Regions from separate parts of the uncultured Azonexus sp. genome, predicted to be linked through region 1. Evidence: predicted binding sites of a transcription regulator. Region 1 holds the regulator's gene; the other holds the start of a gene.
The links. Region 1 encodes sigma-54, which starts transcription at its own class of promoters, with help from an activator protein. Its sites were predicted from a motif close to TGGCACGCTTNCTGCTNA; they were not measured.

Region 1 (4,350 bases):
CGCTGAGCCAGTTCGGACAGGATCTGCAGATGCTCTTCGGTCGCCTGTTCCGGTACCAGCAACACGAACAGCAGGGTAACCGGACGGCCGTCCGGCGAATCGAAGGGAATCGGCGTCGCCAGACGGATCAGCGCGCCGGCAGCCTGCTGGAGGCCCTTGATCCGGCCGTGGGGAATGGCCACGCCCTGGCCAAGGCCCGTGGAGCCGAGCTTTTCGCGTGCGAACAGGCTGTCGAAAATCAACGAACGCGACATGTCGAGCCGGCTTTCGAACAGCATGCCGGCCTGTTCAAAAACGCGTTTCTTGCTGCTCGCATCCAGGTCGAGCAGGACCTGATCGGCAGTCAGAATGTTGTCTAGAGGGTTCATGGGAACTTTGCAGCAAAGAAACCGCACCCCTCGGGGTGCGGTCGGTCAGGCTTAGTCGTCGATGTGCATGGACGGCTTTTCGCCACGATGGTGGTCCTGCATCTTCTGCTTGTACTTCTGGACCTGGCGGTCGAGCTTGTCGAACATGGCGTCGATGGCGGCGTAGAGATCGTCCCCGGCTTCTTCGACATGCATGTCCTTGCCCGGAACGTGAACGGTGACTTCGGCCTTCTGCTTCAGCTTTTCAACGGAAAGCACGACGCTGGCGCCGGTAACCTTGTCGAAATGACGGAGTACGGGATCGAGCTTGTTCTCGACGTATTCGCGCAGTGCCGGGGTGACTTCGATATGGTGACCGCTGATTTGCAGATTCATTTTTTCTCCTCTCTCTACAGGGTCTTGCGTAAATTGACCGGCGGGATGTTGAGCGATTCACGGTATTTGGCAACCGTGCGTCGGGCAACGACAATTCCCTGCTGGCCTAGTATTTCGGATAATTGACTATCCGACAAGGGCTTCTTGCCATCTTCCGCCGAAATCAATTGCTTGATCAGGGCACGAATGGCCGTGGCAGAACAGGCACCACCGGTGTCGGTGGACACATGGCTGCCGAAGAAGTATTTCAGTTCGAAGATGCCGCGCGGCGTGGCCATGTATTTCTGGCTGGTGACGCGGGAAATCGTCGATTCGTGCAGGCCGAGCAGGTCGGCAATCTCGCGCAGCACCAGTGGCCGCATCGCCACTTCGCCATGTTCGAAAAACTGGCGCTGGCGGTCCACGATGGCCTGGGTGACGCGGTGGATGGTATCGAAACGCTGCTGGATGTTCTTGATCAGCCAGCGGGCTTCCTGCAACTGGCCGCTCAGGTTGCCGTTACCACGGCGCTGGCGGGCGAGGATGTCGGCGTACAGGCGGTTGACGCGCAGGCGCGGGTAGGCGTCCGGGTTGATGTAGGCCGTCCATTTACCCTTGAGCTTCTTCACGATCACGTCGGGCGTGATGTAGCGCGCTTCGTCCTGCGCGTAACCGGCGGCCGGCCGCGGATTGAGGCTGGTGATCAGCTCGTGCGCGCCACGCAGGATCTCGTCGTCGCAACCGGTCAGGCGACGGATCTTGACGAAATCGCGGGCAGCCAGCAATTCCAGGTGCTTGTCGGCAATGGTCAGGGCCAGCGTGCGCTCGGCGCAATCCTCTTCGGCCTGCAACTGCAACAGCAGGCATTCGCGCAGGTCGCGCGCACCGATCCCGGTCGGATCGAAATTCTGGATATGGCGCAGGGCGATTTCGAGTTCCTCGAGTTCGACTTCGTACTCGGGCGGCAGGGTTTCCAGCAGCTCTTCCAGCGGCGTGGCGAGATAGCCGTCGTCGCTGAGCGCTTCGATCAGGAAGCGGACCAGGCTGCGATCGCGATCGCTCAACTGGGTCATGCCCAACTGCCAGCCCAGGTGCTCGCGCAGGCTGACGCTGGAAGCGTGGGCATCCTGCGGATCGTTGTCGTCTTCCTCGTCGCGGCCGGCGCCGGTGAAGGTGCCGGCATCGCTGGACCAGCGATCGTCGTCGACATCGCCAGGCGTCATCGGCGGCTCGCCCTGGGCATCCTCGCGCGATTCGCTCGCCGGCGCAGGTTCGCTGACCGGTTTGTCGGGCGAATCGAACTGCTGGGCACCGGCGAAGGACTCGCCCGGCCCGTCATCGTCGCGCTCGAGCATCGGGTTTTCCAGCAGGTAGCGTTCGATTTCCTGCTGCATCTCGACGGTCGACAACTGCAGCAGCTTGATCGACTGCTGTAATTGCGGCGTCAGGGCCAGATGCTGCGAAAGCTTGAGCTGAAGTGCCGGTTTCATTGATGCAATCTTGGTTTGGCGAGGTCAGAGGCGGAAATGCTCGCCGAGATAAACCTTGCGTACACTCTCATTGTCGACAATTTCCTCCGGACGTCCAGAGGAAAGTACATGACCGGCGTTGATGATCACCGCGTGATCGCAGATGCCGAGCGTCTCGCGCACGTTGTGATCGGTGATCAGGACACCGATGCCGCGTTCCTTGAGGAAGCGGATGATCTTCTGGATTTCCAGCACGGCAATCGGATCGACCCCGGCAAACGGCTCGTCGAGCAGGATGAAGCGCGGATTGGTGGCCAGCGCGCGGGCAATTTCGACACGCCGCCGTTCGCCGCCGGACAGTGCCGCTGCATTCACGTGGCGGACATGGGTGATGTGCAGTTCGTTGAGCAGGCTTTCCAGTCGCTGGCTGCACTCGTCGGGTGAAAGCTTCTGCAGTTCGAGCACGGCGAGGATGTTTTCCTCGACGTTGAGCTTGCGGAACACCGAGGCCTCCTGCGGCAGGTAGGACAGACCGGTACGGGCACGCGAATGCATCGGCTGGTGGGTGAGGCGCTCGTCGTCGATATAGACTTCGCCGCCATCGGCAGCCACCAGGCCGACGATCATGTAGAAACAGGTGGTCTTGCCGGCACCGTTCGGCCCGAGCAGACCGACCACTTCGCCGGAGCGCACCGAGAAGGAGACGTCTTCGACGACGGTGCGCGCCTTGTAACGCTTTTTCAGGTTGTGCGCGGACAGGGTGGCGGTTGGCTGGCTCATTCTTCACTGGCTCCGCGCAGGGTCTGGCGGATCGCTTCTGCAGAAAAGCCGCGATATTGCAGGAAACGCATCTGTTTGGCACGTTCTTCTGCAGATTGGGGGGGCTGCCCGAACTTTTTCGCCCAGATCGCCCGGCAGCGCTCGCCCTCGTCGCCGGCCTCGGGCAGGGCGGCTTCGATGTCGCCATCGCTGACGCCCTTTTGCCGCAATTCCTGGCGCAGGCGGCCGTTGCCGTAGCGATTGGCGCGCGCCGAAACGCGCTGGCTGGCATAACGGGTATCCGACAGCAGGTGCTCGGCCTGCAAGGCATCGAGCACCGCCGTCAGGGCTTCTTCACTGTCGGCATGCGCCGCGAGTTTGGCATGCAGTTCGGCCCGGCTGTGATCCCGCCGGGTCAGGCACTGCAAGGCACGCACCCGCAGATCAGCCATTGGCGGCCTTGCTCGGTTTGATCACGGTGGTGCTCGCCGCCTCGCGGATGCCGGCTTCGATTTCCTGGGCAATTTCCGGGTGCGACTTGAGGAACTCGCGGGCGTTGTCCTTGCCCTGGCCGATCTTCTCGCCCTTGTACGAATACCAGGCACCGGATTTGTCGACCAGCTTGTGAGCGACGCCCATTTCGACGATCTCGCCCTCGCGGGAAATCCCCTCGCCGTAGAGGATGTCGAAGATGGCCTCGCGGAACGGCGGCGACACCTTGTTCTTGACCACCTTGACGCGGGTTTCGCTGCCGACCACCTCGTCGCCCTTCTTGATCCCGCCGATGCGGCGGATGTCGAGACGGACCGAAGCGTAGAACTTGAGCGCGTTGCCGCCGGTGGTGGTTTCCGGCGAGCCGAACATGACACCGATCTTCATCCGGATCTGGTTGATGAAGATGACCAGCGTGTTGGTCTTCTTGATGTTGGCGGTCAGCTTGCGCAGCGCCTGCGACATCAGGCGGGCGTGCAGGCCGACCATCTGGTCGCCCATCTCGCCCTCGATTTCGGCACGCGGGGTGAGGGCGGCCACGGAGTCGACGACGATGATGTCGACCGAGCCGGAACGGACCAGCATGTCGGCGATTTCCAGCGCCTGTTCGCCGGTATCGGGCTGCGAGATCAGCAGCTCGCCGACATTGACGCCGAGTTTCTGGGCATATTGCGGATCGAGCGCATGTTCGGCATCGATGAAGGCAGCGGTACCGCCAAGCTTCTGCATCTCGGCGACGACCTGCAGACAGAGCGTGGTCTTGCCCGACGATTCCGGACCGTAGATCTCGACCACCCGGCCGCGCGGCAGGCCGCCGACGCCGAGTGCGATGTCGAGGCCGAGCGAGCCGGTCGACACGACCTGGATGCCCTCGTCGATTTCGGCATCGCCCATCTTCATGATGGAAC
Region 2 (4,350 bases), on a different contig from region 1:
GCCCCTGGCCTTCCTGCTCGACGAGGCCAATCACCAGCGCCATTCGGTCCATCTGCGCGGTGCCTTGCGTCATTATTATGCAATGCCCTACGGCGATCATTTCATCTGGGGGGCGACGGCCGGCATGATCCGCTCGCTGACCGAAAGGCTTGTGGTATCTTGATGCCTTGGCCTGGAACAAACCGCTGCGCAGGGTAATACACCGCCCATGAGTCTTTTTTCGTTGATCGCCGTCTTCCTGATCGAGCAATTCAAGCCGCTGGACTATCGCCGCATCGTCGCCGAGCCGCTGGGCTTGTGGGCCGGCTTCGTCGAGTCGAAGTTCAATGCCGGCGGTCGCCACCATGGCCTGGCCGCCTGGTTGATCGCCGTCGCCCTGCCGGTGGTCCTGCTCGGTCTGCTCTATGTCCTGCTCTATTCGCTGAATCCCCTGCTCGGCTGGCTGCTCAACGTGGGCGTCCTCTATCTGACCATGGGTTTTCGCCAGTTCAGCCACCATTACACGGAGATCCAGCTGGCGCTGCGTCTCGGCGATCTGGAGCGGGCGCGTCAGTTGCTCGCCGATTGGCAGGGCATCGCCACCCAGGGGCTGAGTGCCCGCGATGTTTCCCGGCTGTCCATCGAGGGCGCGCTCGGCGCCTCGCATCGCCATGTCTTTGCCGTGCTGCTGTGGTTCGTTCTGCTACCCGGTCCCTGCGGTGCCTTGCTCTACCGACTGGCGCTGATCGTGAGGGACCGTTGGACAGCCGATGCCCCGACGGCGCATAATGAATTTCCGATATTCTCCCGGCAGGCTTTCGCGATCATCGACTGGCTGCCGTTGCGGACTACGGCCGCGGCATTCGCCGTCGTCGGCGATTTCGAGGATGCGGTGCATTGCTGGCGAACCCAGCCGGCGCTGTGGCCGGACCGCGATCTCGGTATCGTGCTGGCCAGCGGTGCGGGTGCCCTGGGCGTGCAGTTGGGTGGTTCGGTGATCGACGAAGGCGAGGTTTCCGACCGGGCCGAACTCGGGATCGGTGATCCGGCCGATGTGGATTTCATGCAAAGTGCCGTCGGCCTGGTCTGGCGCGCCACAGTGCTATGGATGTTGTTGCTCTTTTTGTTGGGGCTTGCCAGTCTGGCGGGCTGAAAATAATTTTTAAGAGGAGTTCTACATGAGCAGAGAAGTTGTCGTTCTGAGCGCGGTCCGTTCCCCCATCGGTTCCTTTGGCGGCTCCCTGGCTGACTTCGATACCAGCGAACTGGCCGGTATCGTGATGAAGGAAGCGATTGCCCGCTCCGGCGTCGATCCCCAGCAGATCAATTACGTCACGGTAGGCACCACGATGCCGACCGATTCCCGTTATGCCTACGCTTCGCGCGTTGCCTCGATCCAGGCCGGCCTGCCGATGGAGTCGGTGTCCATGCAGGTTTCCCGCCTGTGCGCCTCCGGCCTGCAGGGCATCGTCACCACCGCCCAGAACATCATGCTGAACGATGCCGACTACGGTATCGGCGGCGGTGTCGAAGTCATGTCCAAGGCCGCTTACCTGCTGCCGGCGCTGCGCTCCGGTGCGCGCATGGGCGACACCAAGGCGATCGACTCGATGGTTGCCGTCCTGACCGACCCGTTCGGCGTCGGCCACATGGGCATCACCGCCGAAAACCTGGCTGCCAAGCACGGCATCAGCCGCGAAGAGCAGGATGCCTTCGCCGTCGAATCGCAGCGCCGTGCCGCGGCCGCCCAGGATGCCGGCTACTTCCAGTCGCAGATCGTCCCCATCGTCAAGCAGACCAAGAAGGGTGAAGTGGTTTTCGATGCCGACGAATACATCAAGCGTGGCACCACGATGGAAACCCTGGCCAAGATGAAGCCGGCGTTCAAGAAGGACGGTACGGTCACCGCCGGTAATGCCTCCGGCATCAACGACGGCGCGGCCTTCTTCGTGCTGGCCGCTGCCGATGTCGCCGCCAAGGCCGGTTACAAGGCGCGGGCCCGCATCGCCGGTTACGCCGTTGCCGGCGTGCCGAACGACATCATGGGCGAAGGCCCGATCCCGGCGACCAAGCTGGCGCTCAAGAAGGCCGGCCTGACGCTGGACCAGATGGACGTCATCGAATCGAACGAAGCCTTCGCCGCGCAAGCCCTGTCGGTGTCCAAGGTGCTCGGCCTCGACCCGGCCAAGACCAACCCGAACGGCGGCGCCATCGCCCTCGGTCACCCGGTCGGCTGTTCCGGTGCCTTCATCGCCACCAAGGCGCTGTACGAACTGGAACGCGTCGCCGGCAAGTACGCACTGGTCACCATGTGTATCGGCGGTGGTCAGGGCATCGCAGTGATCCTTGAGCGCGCCTGATTCTTTGCGTTCTTCGCCAAAAAACCGCCGGAGCAATCCGGCGGTTTTTTTATTGGTGCGCACCATGTTGTTTCTTCGCACCAGTATGGGGCGTGCATATTCCCGGGGATTTCCTAATCCGCTGTTTCAATGGGGTTTTAAGTCGTGGCACGGTTTCTGCTGAATTGAAAACGAGAGCATCCTCATAAAAGAGTCGGACATGAACTTCTATAACGAGATGTACGACGCCGACGGTGGCGTCCGGGAGCACTACAAACGCTACGAAGCGTGGTTGAAGGAAACGCCGCCCGAGCGCATCGAGCGCAAGCGTGCCGAAGCCGATCTGGCTTTCCACCGCGTCGGCATCACCTTTGCCGTCTATGGCGAGGAAGCCGGCAAGGAGCGCCTGATTCCCTTCGATATCATTCCGCGCGTCATTCCATCGAAGGAATGGAAGGCGATGGAACGCGGGATGCGCCAGCGGGTCAAGGCGCTGAACATGTTCCTGTGGGACATCTACCACGACCAGGAAATCCTCAAGGCGGGCAAGGTCCCGGCCGAGCAGGTGCTGGACAACGCCCAGTATCGCGCGGTGATGAAGGGTGTCGACGTGCCGGCCGGCATCTATGCCCATATCGCCGGGGTCGACCTGGTCCGCGCCGGCGCCGGCGAGTTCTACGTGCTCGAAGACAACCTGCGCGTGCCGTCAGGTGTGTCGTACATGCTCGAAGACCGCAAGATGATGATGCGCCTGTTCCCGGAACTGTTTGCCCGGCACAAGGTGGCGCCGGTCCAGCATTACCCGGACATGCTGCTGGAAAAGCTGCGCGCTGTCGCGCCGCAGGGCATCGCCGATCCGACCGTAGTCGTGCTGACGCCGGGCGCCTACAACAGCGCTTATTTCGAACACAGCTTCCTGGCTCAGCAGATGGGCGTCGAACTGGTCGAGGGCCGCGATCTCTTCGTCAAGGACGACACGGTGTACATGCGTACGACGCAGGGGCCGCAGCGCGTCGACGTGATCTATCGCCGGATCGACGACGACTTCCTCGATCCGCTGGCTTTCCGCGCCGATTCGGCGCTCGGCGTGCCCGGCATTCTCAAGGCCTACCAGGCCGGCAACGTCACCCTGTCGAACGCCATCGGCACCGGCGTCGCCGACGACAAGTCGATCTACCCCTACGTGCCGGACATGATCCGTTTCTACCTCGGTGAGGAGCCGATCCTCAACAACGTGCCGACCTACATGTGCCGCAAGAAGGACGATCTGGCCTACGTGCTCGATCACCTCGGCGAACTGGTGGTCAAGGAAGTGCACGGCGCCGGCGGTTACGGCATGCTGGTCGGTCCGGCCTCGACCAAGGAACAGATCGAGAAATTCCGCCAGTTGCTGCTGGCCAAGCCGGACGGTTACATCGCCCAGCCGACGCTGGCCTTGTCCAACTGCCCGACCTTCGTCGAGGAAGGCATTGCGCCGCGTCACCTCGATCTGCGGCCCTTCGTGCTGTCGTCGGGCAAGTGCGTGAACATGGTGCCCGGCGGGCTGACCCGGGTCGCCCTGACCAAGGGCTCGCTCGTCGTCAATTCGTCGCAGGGCGGCGGTACCAAGGATACCTGGGTTCTGGAGGATTAATCATGCTGAGCCGAACTGCCGATCACCTGTTCTGGATGTCGCGCTACATCGAGCGCGCCGAAAACCTTGCCCGCCTGCTCGACGTCACCTGGCAGATGTCGCTGGTGCCCCAATCCGAAGAAGCCGCCAACCAGAGCTGGGCCGCGATCATCGCGTTGAACAGCCTGGAGGAGGCCTACGCCGCCAAGTACGACACAGTCAATGGCGAGAACGTGCTGCGTTTCATGGTCAGCGACCACGACAATTTTTCCTCGATCTACAGCTGCCTGCGCATGGCCCGCGAGAACGCGCATGCGGTGCGCGGCACCCTGACCACCGAGATGTGGGAAACGATGAACTCGACCTGGCTGGAAGCCCGCGAAAAGAGCTTCGAGCAGATCGTCAATGCCGGCGTCGGCG

Region 2: Q0799_RS12795 (circularly permuted type 2 ATP-grasp protein) is a predicted target of sigma-54. The motif match lies at 2,485-2,502, and genes of this name have one in related genera.

The regions. Positions count from the first base shown of each region.
Region 1 is NZ_CALJNI010000004.1:73,268-77,617, reverse strand. Features, by position in the region: gene ptsN (PTS IIA-like nitrogen regulatory protein PtsN) at 1-368, opposite strand, end outside; gene raiA (ribosome-associated translation inhibitor RaiA) at 420-743, opposite strand; gene Q0799_RS02990 (RNA polymerase factor sigma-54) at 758-2,212, opposite strand; gene lptB (LPS export ABC transporter ATP-binding protein) at 2,237-2,971, opposite strand; gene recX (recombination regulator RecX) at 2,968-3,402, opposite strand; gene recA (recombinase RecA) at 3,395-4,350, opposite strand, start outside.
Region 2 is NZ_CALJNI010000017.1:154,871-159,220, forward strand. Features, by position in the region: gene Q0799_RS12780 (CoA pyrophosphatase) at 1-163, shown strand, start outside; gene Q0799_RS12785 (CobD/CbiB family protein) at 209-1,132, shown strand; gene Q0799_RS12790 (acetyl-CoA C-acyltransferase family protein) at 1,158-2,339, shown strand; gene Q0799_RS12795 (circularly permuted type 2 ATP-grasp protein) at 2,539-3,951, shown strand; gene Q0799_RS12800 (alpha-E domain-containing protein) at 3,954-4,350, shown strand, end outside.